DNA from 3 places in the Micromonospora sp. CA-246542 genome. Region 2 is predicted to be linked to each of the others. Evidence: riboswitches for the same ligand, from Rfam matches in the RefSeq annotation. Region 2 holds a riboswitch; each other region holds the start of a gene.
The links. Region 2 has a riboswitch for S-adenosylmethionine ahead of ACQP0N_RS10835 (ABC transporter substrate-binding protein). Riboswitches for the same ligand answer to the same signal wherever they lie in the genome.
Positions count from the first base shown of each region.

Region 1 (5,755 bases), 2.8 Mb from region 2:
GGTCGGCAACGACCGCGCCTACCGGGCCTACCAGCGCCTCGGCTTCAAGGACACCGGCGTACGGGTCCCCCACCCCACGATCCCCGCCCTAACCGAACTACAAATGCGCCGAACAGCCTAAAACCCGCGTCCGACCTCGGTGATCAAGAGGTTCGCGTCAAGAACAGCGTGATTTCTGACGCGAACCTCTTGATCACCACGAGAGGTCAGGCGTGGCGGCGGGACTGCACGATCCGGAAGCGGTTGGCGACGTAGGCGCCGTCGGTCAGGGCGGAGTTGGCCGCCGCGTTGGCGCCGCTGCCGTGGAAGTCGGAGAAGGCCGCCGACTGGTTCACGAAGACACCGCCGGTGAGGTTGCCGGACAGGTGCACACCGACCTCGACCGCGACCGCCTCGGCGGCGTCCAGCACCGCCTCGTCGGTCGAGTAGACCCCGGCGGTCAGCGCGCCCTTCTCGCCGATGGTCCGGCGCATCAACTCCAGGCTGTGCGCGGTGGAGTCGGTCGCGATGGCGAAGGAGATCGGCCCGAACCACTCCCGGCCGTACGTCTGGGCGTCGTCCGCGGTCAGCTTCACGATCGTCGGGGTACGCACCACCGCGTCGGCGTACGACGGGTGCGCCACCGTCCGCGACTCCAGCACCGGCTCGCCGACCTTGGTGACCTCGGCCAGCCGCTCCAGCACCCCGTCGTTGACGATGGCGCCGGTCAGCTCGACACCCCGGGCCGGGTCGGCGGTCAGCTTGCCGATCGCCGCCGCGATCCCGCCGGCCACCTCGTCGAAGCTCTTGTGCCCCTGGTCGGTCTCGATGCCGCCGGCCGGGATGAGGATGTTCTGCGAGGCGGTGCACATCTGCCCGCTGTAGAGGGTCAGCGTGAACCCGAGGTTGCGGCACATACCGGCGAAGTCGTCGGTGGAGTCGATGACGACCGTGTTCAGGCCGGCCTTCTCGGTGTAGACCGACGCCTGCCGGGCGTGCGTCTCCAGCCAGTCGCCGTACTCGGTGGAACCGGTGAAGTCGACGATCTTGACGGCCCGGTGCAGGGCCAGGTCGCTGGCGAGCTTCTCACCGGGGGCCTCGGCCGCCAGCAGGACCAGGTTCGGGTCGAAGCCGGCCTCGGCCAGCACCTCCCGGGCGTACTTCACGGTGATCGCCAGCGGCAGCACCGCGCGCGGGTGCGGCTTCACGATCACCGGGTTGCCGGTGACCAGCGACGCGAACAGCCCGGGGTACGAGTTCCAGGTCGGGAAGGTGTTGCACCCGATCACCAGCGCCACGCCACGCGGGACCACGTGGAACGTCTTGATCATCCGCAGCGGGTCACCCTTGCCGGCGGCCTTCTCCCAGCCGGCCGTGCCCGGGTGCCGGGTCATCTCGGCGTACGCGTACGCCAGCGCCTCCAGCGCCCGGTCCAGCGCGTGCGCGCCACCGGCCTGGAAGGCCATCACGAACGCCTGCCCGCTGGTGAACTGCACCGCGTTGGCCAGCTCGAAGATGTGCTTGTGCAGCCGGTCGAGGATCTCCAGGCAGACGCCGACGCGGGCCTGCGGGCCGGCGTCGCGCCAGGCCGGCAGCGCGGCGCACGCGGCGGCGACCAACTCGTCGGTGCCAGCGTGCGGGTACCGCACCGCCAGGTCGACGCCGAACGGGCTCGTCTCGGTGGCGATCCGCTCGCCAGCGGCGGGCTGGTCGAGGGGAAAGTCAGCACCGAGGTACGCCTCGAAGGCGGCCTTGCCGTCGGCGGCGGCGGTCTCGCCGTACACCCGGGGGCTGGGGGACTCGGGATAGGCGGACCAGTAGCCCCGCTCCGTGATCGCGGTCAGCGCACGGTTGAGGGTGTCGGCGTGCCTGTCGTACAGGGGATGCGGGGTCTCCGTCATGCCCGCCATCATGCATGACGGAGCTCCGCGAACAGTAGCGGCGGATACCCGTCAGAGGGTGAGCTGCCAGTTGTCCCAGGCGTCCACCGGGCGGAACCCGAGCTGCTCGTTGATCGCCACCATGTAGCTGTTGCTCGCCGCGTTCCAGGTGTCGATGACGCGTACGGCGGGCTCGTGGGTCAGCAGGTGGTGCAGGTTCTCGGCCTTGGCGATGAGGCCCAGCCGGTGACCACGGTGGGCCGGGTCGACGAGGGTGATCTGCTGGTACGAATGCCAGTCCGTGGAGGCGCCCACGTCGAGCAGGGTCCAGGCGACCAACCGGCCGGACGCCTCGTGTCGCATGGCGAGGTGGTAGCGCCGTCGACCCCGGGCGTCCAGGGCGCGTTCGTTGCCCCGGATGCGCTCGGCGTCGACCTGCTCCGGCTCCCACTGCACGTCGCCCATGGGCGCGTCCATCAGCAGCCGGCCGTCCAGGTAGGCGATGTCCGTTAGGTACTCCGGCGGGGTGGGCCCCTGCCAGGTGACGGCCTGGTATCCCTCGGCGTGGGGTTTAGCCTCGGCCAGCGCCGCTCGCAGCGCGACCCGGTCGATGTCGGCGATGTCCAGCCGGCGGCGCACCTCGGCCAGCGCGGAGTGCGCCCCCATCGCGGTGGCGAACGCCGCGCCCGCCACCGGTCGGGCCGGACCGCCGGGTAGCGCGGCGACAGCCATGGCGACGACCCGCTTGCGGCCGTGCTGGCGCAGCAGGCGTACCCCGTACTCGTGCAGGGCCCGGCCGACGCCCCGGCGGCGCAGGTCCGGACGGACCGTCAGCTCGGCGGTGGCGTTGTCGGGGTTGTCGAGCTGCGGCAGGTCGAGCTGAAGGTAACCGGCGGGCACCCCGTCCAGTCGGGCCAGCGCCCAGAGGGAGCGGGTGCCGGGCATCGGGGTGTGAAATTGGGCGTCGAAGCGTTGCCGGCAGGACGGCGGGAAGTCGGGCAGGTCGGCCTCGGTGGCCGCCGCTCCGATCCGGTACGCCTCGTCGACCGCGGTCCGGTCGGTGCCGTCGAACGGCGCGATCGTGATGCTCATGCGGGCGAGCCTGGCAGGTGCAAAAGCGACAGGGCCAGCGAATTTTCGCTGGCCCTGTCGGACGTGGTCGGGAGGGACATTCGCACAACGCCTCCGGCGTTGGGTCGCAAGAACTTCAAAAGTCTTCGGCGAAATGCCCTCCCGCACGGAGCATCTTGCGCCGTCCGGTTCCTGCCGTCAAGTCCTGAGCGGCGGGTTTTCCACACTCACAGCGAAAATCCAGTCACCCGGTGGATTCAGCCGAGTAGACCGGCGTCGCGGGCGGCACGCAGGGACGGCTTGATCTGGTGGGTGGGGCCGACCTGGGCGGCGACCGCGTCGATCGTCTTCAGACCTTCGCCGGTGTTGAAGATGACCGTCTCCGCCGTGGGGTCGAGCCGGCCGGACTCGACCAGCTTGCGCAGCACCGCCGCGGTGACGCCGCCCGCCGTCTCGGCGAACACCCCGGTGGTACGGGCCAGGTCGCGGATGCCGGCGCGGATCTCGTCGTCGTCGGCGTACTCCATCCACCCGCCGGTGCGGCGCACCGCCTCCAGGGCGTAGAGGCCAGCGGCCGGGTCGCCGATGTTCAGCGACTTGGCGATGCCGGTGGGCTTGACCGGGATGATCGTGTCGGTGTCGGCGTGCAGGGCCGTCGCGATCGGGTTGCAGCCGGCCGACTGCGCCCCGAACACCTTCCAGCCGCCCGCCGGGGCCTCGACCAGGCCGATCTCGACCAGCTCGGAGAAGGCCTTGTCAATCTTGGTGAGCAGTTCGCCGCTGGCCATCGGGATGACCACCTGGGCGGGGATGCGCCAGCCGAGCTGCTCGGCCACCTCGTACCCGAGGGTCTTGGAGCCTTCCGCGTAGTACGGCCGGACGTTCACGTTGACGAACGCCGTGTCCTCGAACTCGTCGGTCTCCACCAGCTCGCCGCAGAGCCGGTTGACGTCGTCGTACGAGCCGTCGATGGCGACCAGTTCGCCGCCGTACACGGCGGTGGTGATGACCTTGCCCTGCTCCAGGTCGCAGGGGATGAAGACGATCGAGGGCACGCCGGCGCGGGCGGCGTGCGCGGCCACCGAGTTGGCCAGGTTGCCGGTGGAGGCGCAGGCGAACCGGCTGAACCCGAGCGCCTTCGCGGCGGTCAGCGCCACCGAGACGACCCGGTCCTTGAACGAGTGGGTCGGGTTGGCGCTGTCGTCCTTGACCCAGAGCGGCGCGGTGATGCCCAGCTCGGCGGCGAGGTGCGGCGCCGCCACCAGCGGGGTCAGCCCCGGGTCGAGGGTGACCCGGCTGGCCGGGTCCTGCCCGGCGGGCAGCAGCGCGGCGTACCGCCAGATGTTGTTCGGGCCGGCCTCGATCTGCTCGCGGGTGACCGTGGCGAGGGCCGCGGTGTCGTAGTCGACTTCCAGCGGGCCGAAACACTCGTAACAGGCGTGCTGGGCGGCGAGCGGGTAGCGGGCCGAACAGGCGCGGCAGACGAGGGCCCGGGCGGGGCTGGCGGAGGTGTCGATGCCGGAGGCGGCGAGCGTCGACGTCATGTCGAGAGTCCTCTCATCTTTCCCCGCATCGCACGGTGCGGCGGGGACGGAATTGGCACCTGCCCCACGGGTCGCTCAGCGGTGAGCGCGCGGGGTGGTTGCCGGGGCGTCGTCGGGCCGTATCCCTCAGCCCCTCTGGATGAGGTATGCAGTTGTGCCGTCGAGTCTAGGCAACGTTGCCCGGCGCCTCCACCGGGCATCCCAGCCAGTGGGTCAGCGGGCGGCCATCGCCACCGGGTCGACCACCGCGACGGGATCGGTGACCGCCGTCGACTGGGGCGGCGACGAGGGCCGGGGCCGGGTGCGCGCCGCGAGGTTCGCGGCGACCAGGGCGGCGATGGTGATCGCCGCGCCGACCAGTTCGACTCCGTCCGGCCGGTAGCCACGGGCGATCTGCACGACGAACGTGGTCACCGGGACGAGGTTCATGAACAGGGCGGCGTTGGCCGCGCCCAGCCGCTGCACACCGGTGTTCCAGGCCAGCACCGCGACGACGGCGGCGACGAGCACGGCGTACGCCAGTTGTGGGGTGACCGCCACCAGGTCGGCGGCGGCCGGCGCGTGCTGCCACCCGACGGCGTCGGCGCCGATGCTCGCGACCAGCATGGCGGCCGTGCCGGCGAGCGCGGTCAGCGTGGTGAAGCGCAGCGGCGACCACGCGCCGAACCGGGTCGCGCCGTGGGTGTAGATGGCCCAGCCGAGCACCGCGCCGATCATCATGAGGCCGCCGAGACCGAACTGGCCGAGCCCGGCCAGGCTCCCGCGCGTGATCACCAGTCCGACGCCGAGGAGCGCCACCAGGGAGAGGGCCAGCAGGGCAGGCTTCGGCCGTACGCCGTCCCGGGCCCACCGGACCAGTTGGGTGATGATCGGGGTGGTCGCGACGAACAGGGAGATCTGCTGCGGGGCGGCGTGTTCGAGGGCCAGGTTGGTGAGCAGGTTGAAGCCGGCGAAGCCGACGACACCCAGCACCACCACCTCGACTCCCCGACCGCCGAGGCGCAGCGCGGCAGACCCCTCGCGGAGCAGCAGGATGCCGACCAGGATGACGGCGGCGAACAGATAGCGGGCGGTGGTCAGGTTGAGCGGGTCGACCCTCGCCAGCGCGGTGGCCAGGATCGGGAACATCGCACCCCAGGCGAGCGCGGCGAGCAGCGGGTAGGCGGCGGCGCGGGATCGCATCGTCAGCTCCAATGTTCGAGTATCTTCGAACCAACGACACCGACCTTAGGGTGTTGTTCGATCGTTGTCGAACAAGGGTTAGACTGGTCACATGGAGCC
Region 1 covers NZ_CP192040.1:6,555,267-6,561,021, forward strand. Annotated here, with positions in the region: gene ACQP0N_RS30505 (N-acetyltransferase family protein) at 1-121, shown strand, start outside; gene paaN (phenylacetic acid degradation protein PaaN) at 207-1,880, opposite strand; gene ACQP0N_RS30515 (N-acetyltransferase family protein) at 1,932-2,951, opposite strand; gene thrC (threonine synthase) at 3,188-4,474, opposite strand; SAM riboswitch class I at 4,485-4,620, opposite strand; gene ACQP0N_RS30525 (DMT family transporter) at 4,688-5,656, opposite strand; gene ACQP0N_RS30530 (ArsR/SmtB family transcription factor) at 5,748-5,755, shown strand, end outside.
Region 1: linked by a shared signal. The riboswitch ahead of thrC (threonine synthase) and the one ahead of ACQP0N_RS10835 (ABC transporter substrate-binding protein) in region 2 are both predicted to bind S-adenosylmethionine.

Region 2 (5,755 bases):
TCGTCACCGAACACCTGCTGCTGGGCGGTGTGGTGCTGGCCGCCGTCGCGCTGGCCCTGACCGGGCACGGCGTCTACCCCCTGCGGCTGTGGGTTCTACCGCTGCTGGTCGCGGTGCCGCTGCACTTCCTCGTCGAGCTGCCCGAGCACCTGCTCTGCGAGACCGACACCACCGATGTGCTGCGCAACACCCGTTCGATCCGGGGCAGCTGGCTGAGCACCTGGTTCACCAACGGCAACAACCTGCACATCGAGCACCACGCGGCCATGAGTGTGCCGATCAACCAGCTACCCGCCCGGCACGAGGAGACCCGCCGGTACGGCCAGCACGTGCAGCGCACCTACGGCGAGTTCTACCGGCTCCTCTGGCAGTCGCTGCGAACCCGCCCGGACGCCTGACCGCGAGTGCGTACCGGCTTGACGGATTGGTGACATGGGCTCGGCCGGGTACGGGGCATTCGGGCAGGTCGCCGGCGGGTACGGTGAAAGCCGTTCGGCGATCGTCGATGCGTTCGGTCCGGGTGGGGTGGGGGTGTCCATGACCAGCGGGGCGAGCGCGGCCGAGCCGCGGGTGGTCACCGAGCGGCAGTTCCTCGACGAGCTGGCCTCGGTCACCCGTGAGCGTGTCGCCACCGGGTTCCTCTACCTGATGGCGCAGGAAGGTGCCGTCGTCGGCGTCCAGTGGGAACAGCCCGGCGTGGACCACCTCCGCCGCTACCGCGTCCGCGACGCCTGCCCGCACTGTGTCGTCCTCGCCGCCGTGGTGACCCTCGCCCCCGTGCTGCCGCTGGACGGGCTGCGGGCCGGTCGCGCCCGCCCGCAGTACGAGACGGTCCTGCGTACCGGCCGGTTGCCCCACCTGGCGTTCGCCCGTCCGGCGGGGCCACCCGGGGCGAGCTGGCTGGGCGACTGCCACGCGGTCGACGGTGACCCGCACTCGGACGCCGACTGCCCGAGGCACGCCGTGCCCGCGCCCACCGGTGACCCGTTGGCGCTGCGCCCGGGGTCGCTGCCCCGGGCCGTACGGGAGCTGTATCCGCACGACGGCGCGGCCACCGCCGACCTGGCGCGGCGGCTACGGATCGCCCAGGACTGGCGCGCGGACGCGCAGGCCGTGGCGAGTGGCATCCGCGAAGCGGCGGCGACCTGGGCGTTCCTGCGAAACTCCTGCGTGCTGGGCGTACCCGTGCCCGGCGCCAACGGCCTCGTGCTCACGCTGCCGCCGGGGCGCCCCCGGACGACCGGCCGCTCGGCGAGCTGCACGAGGCGACCGTACGCGCCCTGCCCTCGGGCGGCGGCCCGGTGCCCTACCAGGAGCTGGCCTGCCTGCTGCCCGAGCCGGCGTCGACGACGCAGCGCCTGCCGACGTACGCCGGTGCGGTTGACCTGACCGCCGCCGCGCCGGTGCGGACGCTGCGGCTGCCGACGCCGCGCCGACCGCTGAGCACCACCGGCCGGGGCGTGCTGCTGCTCTACGAGGCCCGGCACGCCATGGGCCGGCACGTGGCGAGCGCGCCGGTGCGCGACAGCGCGTACTGGGATTCCGAGGCGGCGTTGAACGTCTTCGAGTTCACCCTGCTGGAACGGGTCGCCGGGCGGCACTACCAGGAGGCGGTGGCCGCCTACCTCCAGGCGTTGCGGCGCGAGGGTGACCTGCTCGCGCGCCCGCACAAGGTGCTCGATCGGCGTCGCCGCAAGGCGCTGTCGCTCGCGTTCGGCGGGCTGGACGACGAGGAGCTGCACCTGTGGGCGTCGGTGGCCTACCGCAACGCCATCCTGGAACTGCTCGGCGACCTGAAGGCGTTCGCCGCGCACCTGCGCCACCAGGCCGGCTGAGCGCGGGCGTCCCCGCGTTGGGCCGGCTGAACGGTCTCCTCAGAGCACCTGGGCGAGGAAGCGGCGCAGCCGGGGATGCTCGGCCCCCTCGAAGATCCGCTCCGGCGGCCCGGCCTCCAGCACCACGCCCCGGTCCATGAAGGCCACAGTGTCGGCGACCTGCCGGGCGAAGCCCATCTCGTGGGTGACCACCACCATGGTCATCCCGGCGGCGGACAGGTCGGCCATCACCCCGAGGACTCCCTTGACCAGCTCCGGGTCGAGCGCCGAGGTGGCCTCGTCGAAGAGCATCACCTCGGGTCGTAGCGCCAGCGCCCGGGCGATCGCCACCCGCTGCTGCTGACCACCGGAGAGCTGCGCGGGCCGGGCGTCGGCCTTGCCGGCGAGCCCCACCAGTTCCAGCTGCGCGCGGGCGACCTGGACCGCCTCGTCCTGGCCGAGCTTGCGCAGTCGGCGCAGCGCCAGCGTGACGTTGCGCAGCACGCTCATGTGCGGGAAGAGGTTGAACTGCTGGAACACCATGCCGACCCGCTGGCGTAGCGCGTCCGGGTCGTCCCGTAGCACGCTGCGTCCGTCCAGCAGCACGTCGCCGCGGTCGGGTTCGATGAGCCGGTTGAGCGTACGCAGCAGGGTGGACTTGCCCGAACCGGACGGTCCGATCACGCAGGCCGTCGCGCCGCGGGGCACGGTCAGGTCGACGCCGCGCAGCACGCGGTTGGGCCCGAAGGCCAGGTGGACGTCGCGCGACTGCACGCTCACCGAGGTGGTGGTCATCGCCGGTCTCCCTGCGTCGTGGCGGGCAGCGCCGTGTCGTCGTCCTCGTCGTCCGGGGCGGTGGCCGGGCGACCGTGGCGCAGCCGCCGGTCGATCCAGTTGACGAGGTGGGTCAGCGGAACGGTCAACGCCAGGTAGAACAGGCCCGCCAGCAGCAGCGCGGATTCGTTCCCGGTGGTCGCCGCGTAGTCCTGCCCGATCCGGAACAACTCCCGCTGGCTGGCCACCAGGCCGAGGAAGTACACCAGGCTGGAGTCCTTGATCAGCGCGATGAGCTGGTTGACCCAGGCGGGCAGCACCCGCCGGATGCCCTGCGGGATGATCACCAGCCGCATCGCGTCGGTCCAGGAGAAACCCAGCGCCCGGGCGCCCTCCAGTTGGGCGGCCTCCACCGACTGGATGCCGGAGCGGAAGATCTCCCCGATGTACGCGGCGGCGATCAGCGACAGCGCGAGGATGCCCAGCGGGTACGGGTCCGGCCCCCACACCCGCATGCCCAGGGGCGCCAACCCGACGCCGATCAGCAGGATCGTCGCCGCGGCCGGCAGCCCCCGGAACACGTCGGTGTAGACGCGCGCCGGCCAGCGTAGCCACCGACTGCGGGAGATGCCGGCCACGGCCAGCAGCAGACCCAGCACCGTGCCGAGCAGGGCGGCGGAGACCGCCAGGATCAGCGTGTTGGGCAGCCCGACGGTCAGCATCTCGGGCAGCGCCTCGCGCATCGCGTCGACGTCGAAGAACGTGTCCCAGAGGGTGCTCAACGGATCCATCGTTCGCCTCTCCTGCCGCCCTGCTCGCTCGTCACCAGGTCAGGACGCGGCCGACGCGGACGCGGACGGTTGCGCCGACCCGGACGGCGTGGCCGGGGCTGCCGCCTTGCCGCTGCCCGGCTTGAAGTCCGCCGGGATCGGCCGGCCCGGGTAGTACTGCGCCTGCAACCGGCTCCAGGTGCCGTCGGCGATGACCTCGTCGAGGGCCTTGTTCAGCGCCTCGCGCAGCTTGTCGCTGCCCTTGGCGACGGCGTACGCGGTCGGTGCCGGGCTGAGCTGCTTGGCCGCCACGGTGATCTTGCCGTTGCTGTCGGTGGCGGACTTCTCGCCGATCTCGGCCGGTGCGATCCAGGCGTCGGCCGTCCCCGCCTTGAGTTGGTTGATCGCTCCGTTGTAGTCCGGCACGCGAACCGGGTCGAGCTGCTCGCCGGTGGCGTAGTCGTCCTGGACGGTGCCCTGCACCACCACGACACGCTTGCCGGTGAGCTGGTCGAACCCCTTGATCGGCGAGCCGGCCGGCACGTCCAGCCCGAAGTAGCCGAAGTCGTACCCGTTGCCGAAGTCGACGGTCTTCTTGCGCGCCTCGGTGATGGTGATCGAGGAGCTGCCGACGTCGAACTTGTGGTTGTTGACCTGGGACAGCAGCGCGGAGAAGTCGGTGCCGACGAACTCCACCTTCAGGCCGAGCTTGCCGGCCACGGCGGTCAGCAGGTCGTTGTCGAAGCCGGTGAACTTGCCGTCCTTGAGGTACACGTTGGGCGGGGCGTCGGTCAGCGTGCCGGCCCGCAGCACACCCGGCTGCGCCAGGCCGTACGGGTTTCCGCCGCCACCCCCCGAAGAGTCACCCCCGCCACCACCGCAGGCCCCCAGAGCCCCAACGGTCAACAAGGAAACCCCAACAAGAACAAAACGGGAAAAGATACGCATATCTAACTCCAATGGGATGCGTCGACCCCGTCGATCATGAAGTTGTTGCCACGACACGCCGGTCGGGCGGGCAACAACTTCATGATCGACACGAAGAAGGGTCGGGAGGGTTGGGCGGGTGGGGCGGGGAGGGTGGGTTAGCGCTTTAGGCGGCGGTACACGCCGCGCTGCGCATTCGCATCAGGTCCACGTGGCGACGCCGGGTCAGGGCCGGCGTACGCCGGCTGGCCGGTGGCGTGGGGCTGAGGATGTGCATGCGGTCTCCCGGGTCTTGGTGCTGACCTGGGTGCCAGGCCACGCTTGCACCGACGTCCCGCCGGTGCCTGGTCTTCACCCGGGGCACCCCACCGCGGAGGAGGGTTGCCGGCCAGCGAGCCGGGGCTTCGCGCTGGCGCTCATGACCTGCGCCGAGGCTAGCAGCAGCCACCGGTCGGTCGTCCAGCCGATATGACCACGCTCACCGGCACCGGCACCGGCACCGGCACCGGCACCGGCCCGCGCTCGACGAGCCGGTCAACCGGCGTGCACGTGGGGCCGGCGAGTCTGGTCCGGCTCCTGACGGCGCAGGATCTCCCGGGTCACCGAGGCGATCTCGCCCTGCCCGAACGCCAGGTAACGCAGCACGTTGCGGGCCGGGCCGCCCTCGGTCCACTCGAAGTAGATGTGGGGGCGGCGCGTGCTGCGGTCGCGGATCTCCAGCAGCAGCGCGGCCAGCGCGTTGGGCACCGAGGAGCTGGCCAGGCTGAGCACCGGGAAACGGTCGTGCGCCACGCTGCCGCGGACCAGCAACCCCGTCTCGAAGTCCGACGGATCGGTGACCCGGACCTCGACGAAGATCACGTCGCTGTCGTCGGGGAAGTCGTTGTCCGCCATGGTCTGGGCCAGCTTGTCGCGGTACTCCGCGAGGTCGCGGCGCTCCGGCTCGTGCGCGACCAGGCGGATGCGGCGTCCGGAGCGCTCGCCGATCATCGCGCTCGCCAGCTCGTCGAGCTGGACGTGGTCGACCCGCAGCTCGAACGCCCGCATCACCCGCGACAGCGCCGACACCAGGATCATCGCGCCGATGAAACAGGCGGCGATCTTGACGCCGTCGGGACGCTCCACCACGTTCGCCACGGTGGTGTAGACGAACACCACCGCGATGATCCCGAACGCGACCGTGCGACCGCGCTGACGCCGCCGCCGCGCCGCGAGCGTCACCGCCGTCGCCGCCGAGGTGATCAACACCAGGACCCCGGTGGCGTACGCGCCGCCCTGCGCGTCGACGCTGGCGGAGAAAATGATCGTGATCAGGAACGCCACGCCGGTGAAGACCAGGACCAGCGGCCGGACCGCGCGGGCCCACGTCGGCGCCATGCCGTAGCGGGGGAGATACCGGGGTACGAGGTTGAGCAGCCCAGCCATCGCGGACGCCCCGGCGAACCAGAGGATCGCGATGGTGGAGAGGTC
Region 2 covers NZ_CP192040.1:2,307,981-2,313,735, forward strand. Annotated here, with positions in the region: gene ACQP0N_RS10810 (fatty acid desaturase family protein) at 1-398, shown strand, start outside; gene ACQP0N_RS10815 (hypothetical protein) at 538-1,389, shown strand; gene ACQP0N_RS10820 (hypothetical protein) at 1,302-1,835, shown strand; gene ACQP0N_RS10825 (amino acid ABC transporter ATP-binding protein) at 1,875-2,609, opposite strand; gene ACQP0N_RS10830 (amino acid ABC transporter permease) at 2,606-3,379, opposite strand; gene ACQP0N_RS10835 (ABC transporter substrate-binding protein) at 3,419-4,264, opposite strand; SAM riboswitch class IV at 4,598-4,709, opposite strand; gene ACQP0N_RS10840 (amino acid transporter) at 4,820-5,755, opposite strand, start outside.

Region 3 (5,755 bases), 2.8 Mb from region 2:
GGCCGTGCGGGACGTCGGCGTCGTCCCGGCTGGACGTCGAGCTGTGCAGGTCCACGCCGGGCTCCGCTCCGACGACCGTGGCCTGCGCCGGGGCGGCGGGCCCGGGGACGGCCGGCGAGGCGATCCCGGGCGTCTCCGGCGCGTCGCTCGGGGTCTCCTGGGCGGCGCGTACCGACTCCTTTTCTGACTGGTAGGCGCGGCGCAGCCGCCCGCGTACCCGCTCGAAGCGGCTCAAGCGCACCTCCTGGCAGAAGAGTCGTCCGCCCACGGCGACAGGTCGGACAGCATACGTCCGTTCCCGACACCGTAGGGCAGTTCCGCCACACAATGCCCGCACGGCCATGGGCGTAACCACCGGCGGCCGGTCACCCGCGACACGGTAGCGTCTGCCCCGTGACCGCCGACCAGGATCTCGACTCCGGCCTGCCCATCCGCCTGCTGCACGATCGTGTGCTGGTGCGGATGGACGGCAGCGAAGGCGAGCGTCGCTCCACCGCTGGCATCGTCATCCCGGCGACCGCAGCGGTCGGCAAGCGCCTCGCGTGGGCGACCGCCGTGGGTGTGGGGCCGAACGTCCGCGCCATCGTCTCCGGCGACCGGGTGCTCTTCGACCCGGACGAGCGCTCCGAGGTCGAGCTGCACGGCCGCGGGTACGTGCTGCTGCGCGAGCGCGACGTGCACGCCGTGGCCGCCGAGCGGATCGAGAACGACTCCACCGGCCTCTACCTGTAGCCGCCCCGGGCCGACGGCGCCGTTTGTCGGACCGTATGACGGGAAGCCAGCCGGCGACCGTGGCCCTGGGGAGGGACGATGCCGGTATTCGTGAAGAAACTGCTGACCTGGGGCAGCGTCGCGTTCCTGATCTACTTCATGGCGTTCCGGCCGGACGGCGCGGCGCAGTTGTTCAAGGGGATCGGGGCGGCGTTGATCGCGATGGCCCAGGGGCTCGGCGACTTCCTCACCACCCTGATGACCTGACCCGCCGCCCACCCGCGCTCAGGCGTTACCAGGCGGCCACGGCGCGGCGGGGCGCAGGCCGTGCCAACCGGCCGGCGGGTAGCCGACCGGAGGCGGCGGGGCGAGCACCACCGGGATGGGCACCACCGGCTCGTCGGGCGCGGACACCGATCGCTGCGTGCCGTCCGGAAAGCGCAGGTGGTACTGGCTACCGTCCCAGACACCGGCCGGGGCCTGCGGGTCCCGGCCCACGAAGTACGACCGGTACGCGCTGATCGCCTCCAGGAGCTGCCGCTCCTCGACGGCGGTCCGCTCCTGGTCGGCCGGTTTGCGGTCGAGACCACGCAGCGTCCCGTCCCGCAGCAGGGCCAGCCGGGTCGCGGCGAGCTGATATCCGCGCATGGCACGCGCACCAGCGTCGCCGCCGACGCGGCGGGCCCAGCTCCGGGCGGCGTGCCGGCGACCCAGGCTGCTCAGGGCGGCCACCTCGGGTGGGGTCAACCAGCCGGCGCGTACGTAGTCCGGCAGCGTCCGCTCGGTGAGCCGCCCCTCCCAGGCTCGCAGCCATACGGCCAGCCCGACCACGCCGAAGAACACCGGCACCATGAGGCCCAGGAAGCCGTACAGCATGATCACGGCCTCGCCGGTGGCCTGGGTGAGCGTGGGCAGCAGGTTCCAGGTGCCGTGCAGCATCATCGCCAGCAGCAGGCCGGCGATCGGGGCGAGCACCCGGACCCGCCGGTCGGCGCTCCGGGAGGCGACGCCGAGACCCAGGCCGGTCATCGAGGTGAAGAGGGGATGGGCGAACCCGAACAGGAGGATCCGCACGATGAAGATGGCGATCACCTGCTGGGTGCCGGTCGCCGGGCCGTACCGGTCGGCGCCAGCCGCGTAGCCGTACCCGCCCAGGTAGAGGATGTTCTCCACCATGGCGAAGCCGACCGCGGAGAGCCCGCAGTAGACCAGGCCGTCGGTGATCCCGGACCACTCCCGACGCCGGAACACCAGCAGCAGGATCGGGCCGAGCGCCTTGGTCAGCTCCTCGATGAACGGCGCCACCAGCACGGCGGTCAGCGCGTCCGGCAGTCCCCAGTCGGCGAACCGTCCGGCGGCGAACTCGTTCACGTTCAGCGAGGCGGCGGTGGAGACGAACGCGCCCCAGGCGAAGCAGAAGATCAGGTATTTCAGGGGTTCCGGCTCGTACCGGTCGAGCCAGAGGAAGCAGGCGACCAGCACCGGCACCGGCAGGATCGCGGCGCCCACCCCGACCAGCAGCGCCTGTAGGCCCAGCGACTGACCGAGGCGGATGACCATGAAGACCGCGCACGCGGCGATGAGCAGCACCACCCCGGCCAGCACCAGGAACCGCAGCCAGCCGAAGCGGCGCGGCGGCATCCCGGGTGACGTGCCGGCGGGCGGGGCCGCGGGCGGGTGCGGCGGCGACGGCAGGGGTGCACCGGGCGGGGTGTCGGCCATGCGGTCAGCGTAGCCATCCCCCGCCGGCTGGTTCGGCCGCATCCACAGCCGCTATGCTGCCGGCAGGTCACGAGCGCCAGCGTCAAGCCCCGGCTTGCTGGCCGGCAACCCTCGTCGAGTTCGCGGTGGGGTGCCCCGGGTGATGACCGGGCCCAGCCCGATCGGCGTGCTGGGCAAGCGCGGACCCCGTCCCGATGCCACACCCGGGGTCCCTGACCCCGGAGGTTCCGGCGTGTCCGTCACTCTCGTACCCTCGCTGCCCAGCCTGCCCGCTCTCGCGTCTCCGCCGTCGGCGGCGCTCGACGTGCTCGGCGTACCCGGCGAGATCAACCTCGACTACGCGGCCACCGCGCCCTGCGCGCGGGCCGCGGCCGACGCGGTCACCGAACTGCTGCCCTGGTACGCCAGCGTGCACCGGGGCGCGGGCGCGCTGTCGCGGCGCTGCACGCTGGCCTACGAGCGGGCCCGGCAGACGGTCGGCGACTTCTTCGGCGCGGGCGCGGACGACCACGTCGTCTTCACCCGCAACACCACGGACGCGCTCAACCTGCTGGCCCGGTCGTTGCCGGCCGGCACGACGGTGGTCACCTTCGCCGGTGAGCACCACGCGAACCTGCTGCCCTGGCCGCGCGGCTCGGTACGCCTGCCGGTGCCCGCCAACCCGGCCGGGGCGGTACGCGACCTCGCCGCCGCGCTGACCGAGCTGCGCCGCGACAGCAACCCCGCGCTGCCGGTGCTGGTCGCGGTGACCGGGGCGAGCAACGTGACCGGTGAGCTGTGGCCGGTCGCCGACCTCGCCCGGGTGGCCCACCGGCACGGCGCCCGGATCGTCCTCGACGCGGCGCAGCTGGCCCCGCACGCCCCGGTCGACAGGCGCGCGCTCGACGTGGACTACCTGGCCGTCTCCGGCCACAAGCTCTACGCCCCGTTCGGCGCGGGTGTGCTCGTCGGCCGGGCGGACTGGCTGGACGCGGCCCCGCCGTACCTGGCCGGCGGAGGGGCCACCAGCCGTGTCGGGCCGGCCACCCACGACGTGACCTGGGCGACCGGTCCGGCCCGGCACGAGGGCGGCACCCCGAACCTGCTCGGCGCGGTGGCGCTGGCGGCGGTGTGCGCGGCGTTGACCGACGCCGACCGGGTCGCGCTCGCCGCCCGCGAGCAGGCGTTGCTGGCCCGGCTGCGTGCCGGCCTCGCGGCCCTGCCGCACGTCGTGGAGTTGCGGACCTTCGGCCCGGACGCGCCCCGGGTCGGCATCGTGTCCTTCGTGGTCGCCGGTCAGGACTCGGCCACGGTGGCCGCCCGGCTCGCGGCCGAGCACCACATCGGCGTACGGGACGGGTTGTTCTGCGCCCACCCGCTGGCCCGGCGGCTGCTCGACGAGGCCGCCACGCGTACCGGCCGGAGGGATCTTCCGCCGACCGCGCTGCGTGCCAGCATCGGTCTGGGCAGCACCCCCGCCCAGGTGGATCGGCTGCTCGCGGCGCTCGCCGAGCTGGCCTGAGGCGCGTTCTCAGCCGACCGGCGGGGCGGTGGGTGGCTTCGGGGCGTCGCCCGGCTCGGCGGGTTCACCCACCGGCCGCTCCTGGTCCCCGAAGGAGGTGCGGATGCAGCGGTTCGCCTCCTCCTGCTCGATGCCGGAGGCCACCAGGAGGTCGCTGGCCGTGGTACGGATCTGGGCGATCACCACGCTGCCGGAGAAGCCGACCCCATCCCCGTACGCCCGGCCGGCCTCGCTGACGGCCCGCAGCGACCGCTCCCGCGCCTGCTGCGGCTCCTCCCCCGCCGCGAACTCGTGTTTGAGCAGCCGGACCGACTCGGCGAGGTGACCGATCGCGTCCGGCATGGGGTCGGGCACCGGCTCGTCGTCCTCGATCAGGGTGACGGACCGGCGGATCAGGGTGCCGGAGTTGCGCATCGCCCGGTCGATCGGGTCGGCCGCCTCCGCGTAGTGGACCAGCTCGTCGCGGCGGTGCCAGCGGGCCGGCGACAGGGTGGCGGTCTCCTTGGCGCCCTCGATCGCCTCGCTCAGGGTGGCCAGCTCGTCCTTGTTGTTGCGCAGCCGTTCCAGCGCCCGCTGGATGGTCGCGCGGTCCCGGGAGCGCAGGCCGTCGGCGGTGGCGTCGAGCTGCGCCGCGAGCAGGTCCAGCGCCGGCCGGGCGGCCCGGTTGATCACCCGGAGCGGGTTCAGCGGCAGCAGCACCGCCGTCACCAGCAACGCGACGCCGCCGCCGAGGAACGCGTCGACGAAGCGGGGGATCTCCAGATTCTGGGTGGACGGGCTCAGCGTCACGATCAGCACCGCCGTGGCCGCCGCCTGGATGACGATGGCCACGCTCGCCCCGGCGAAGATGGTGAGCAGGATCGCGACGGTGACCACCAGGCCGAGCTGCCACGCGCCGGTGCCGAGGAAGTAGATCAGCAGATCGCCGACGAACACCCCGACGCCCACCCCGACGATCAGCTCCACGGTCCGGCGGAACCGCTGACCCACCGACGCGGCCAGCGTGCCGACCGCCGAGATCGGCGCGAAGACCGGTTGCGGGTTTCCGAGCACCTTGTGCGAGACGAGGTACGCCAGGCCGGCCGCCAACCCGGCCTGGACGGCGAGCCCCCCGGCCATCCGTACCCGGTGCAGCCGGTCGTGCAGGGTGGCCCGGCTGCGGTGCTTGAGCTGCTCGGTGGCCTCGGCGATGCGCGCTCCGTCGACGTCCACCAGTCCGTCGCGCAGCGGCGCACGCCGCACCATCGGAGATCTCTTGTCCCGGGCCGCCGCCATGGGCGCGACTACCCGTGGCAGACCCGCTGAATCCTCCCGCCGACGTGCGGTGCGGGCGAATGCGGCAGACTCGGACGGTGGCCGATCTGCTGGAACGGTGGCGGGCGGCGGTCCGCGCCGCCGGTGCGAAGCCGGACGAGCACGCGACTCTGGCCGGTGAGCGGCTGCTGGCCCGCTGGCGGGAGCCGCACCGGCACTACCACACCGTCCCGCACCTGGCCGCCGTACTCGATGTGGTGGACCGCCATGCCGGGCTGGCCGAACGGCCCGACCTGGTCCGGTTGGCCGCCTGGTGCCACGACGCGGTCTACGACCCACGGGCCGCCGGTGACGCCAACGAACGGGACAGCGCGGACCTGGCCGGGAGCCTGCTCACCGGGCTCGGGGTGCCCGAACCCGCGGTGGCCGAGGTCCGTCGGCTGGTCCTGCTCACCGCCGGGCACCGGGTGACGGCGGACGACCACGACGGCGCACTGCTCTGCGACGCCGACCTCGCCGTGCTGGCCGGTCCGCCGGCCGCCTACGACCGCTACGCGGCGGCCATCA
Region 3 covers NZ_CP192040.1:6,536,855-6,542,609, forward strand. Annotated here, with positions in the region: gene ACQP0N_RS30420 (AI-2E family transporter) at 1-235, opposite strand, end outside; gene ACQP0N_RS30425 (GroES family chaperonin) at 394-732, shown strand; gene ACQP0N_RS30430 (hypothetical protein) at 811-978, shown strand; gene ACQP0N_RS30435 (PrsW family intramembrane metalloprotease) at 997-2,475, opposite strand; SAM riboswitch class IV at 2,499-2,619, shown strand; gene ACQP0N_RS30440 (aminotransferase class V-fold PLP-dependent enzyme) at 2,699-3,934, shown strand; gene ACQP0N_RS30445 (FUSC family protein) at 3,944-5,179, opposite strand; gene ACQP0N_RS30450 (HD domain-containing protein) at 5,287-5,755, shown strand, end outside.
Region 3: linked by a shared signal. The riboswitch ahead of ACQP0N_RS30440 (aminotransferase class V-fold PLP-dependent enzyme) and the one ahead of ACQP0N_RS10835 (ABC transporter substrate-binding protein) in region 2 are both predicted to bind S-adenosylmethionine.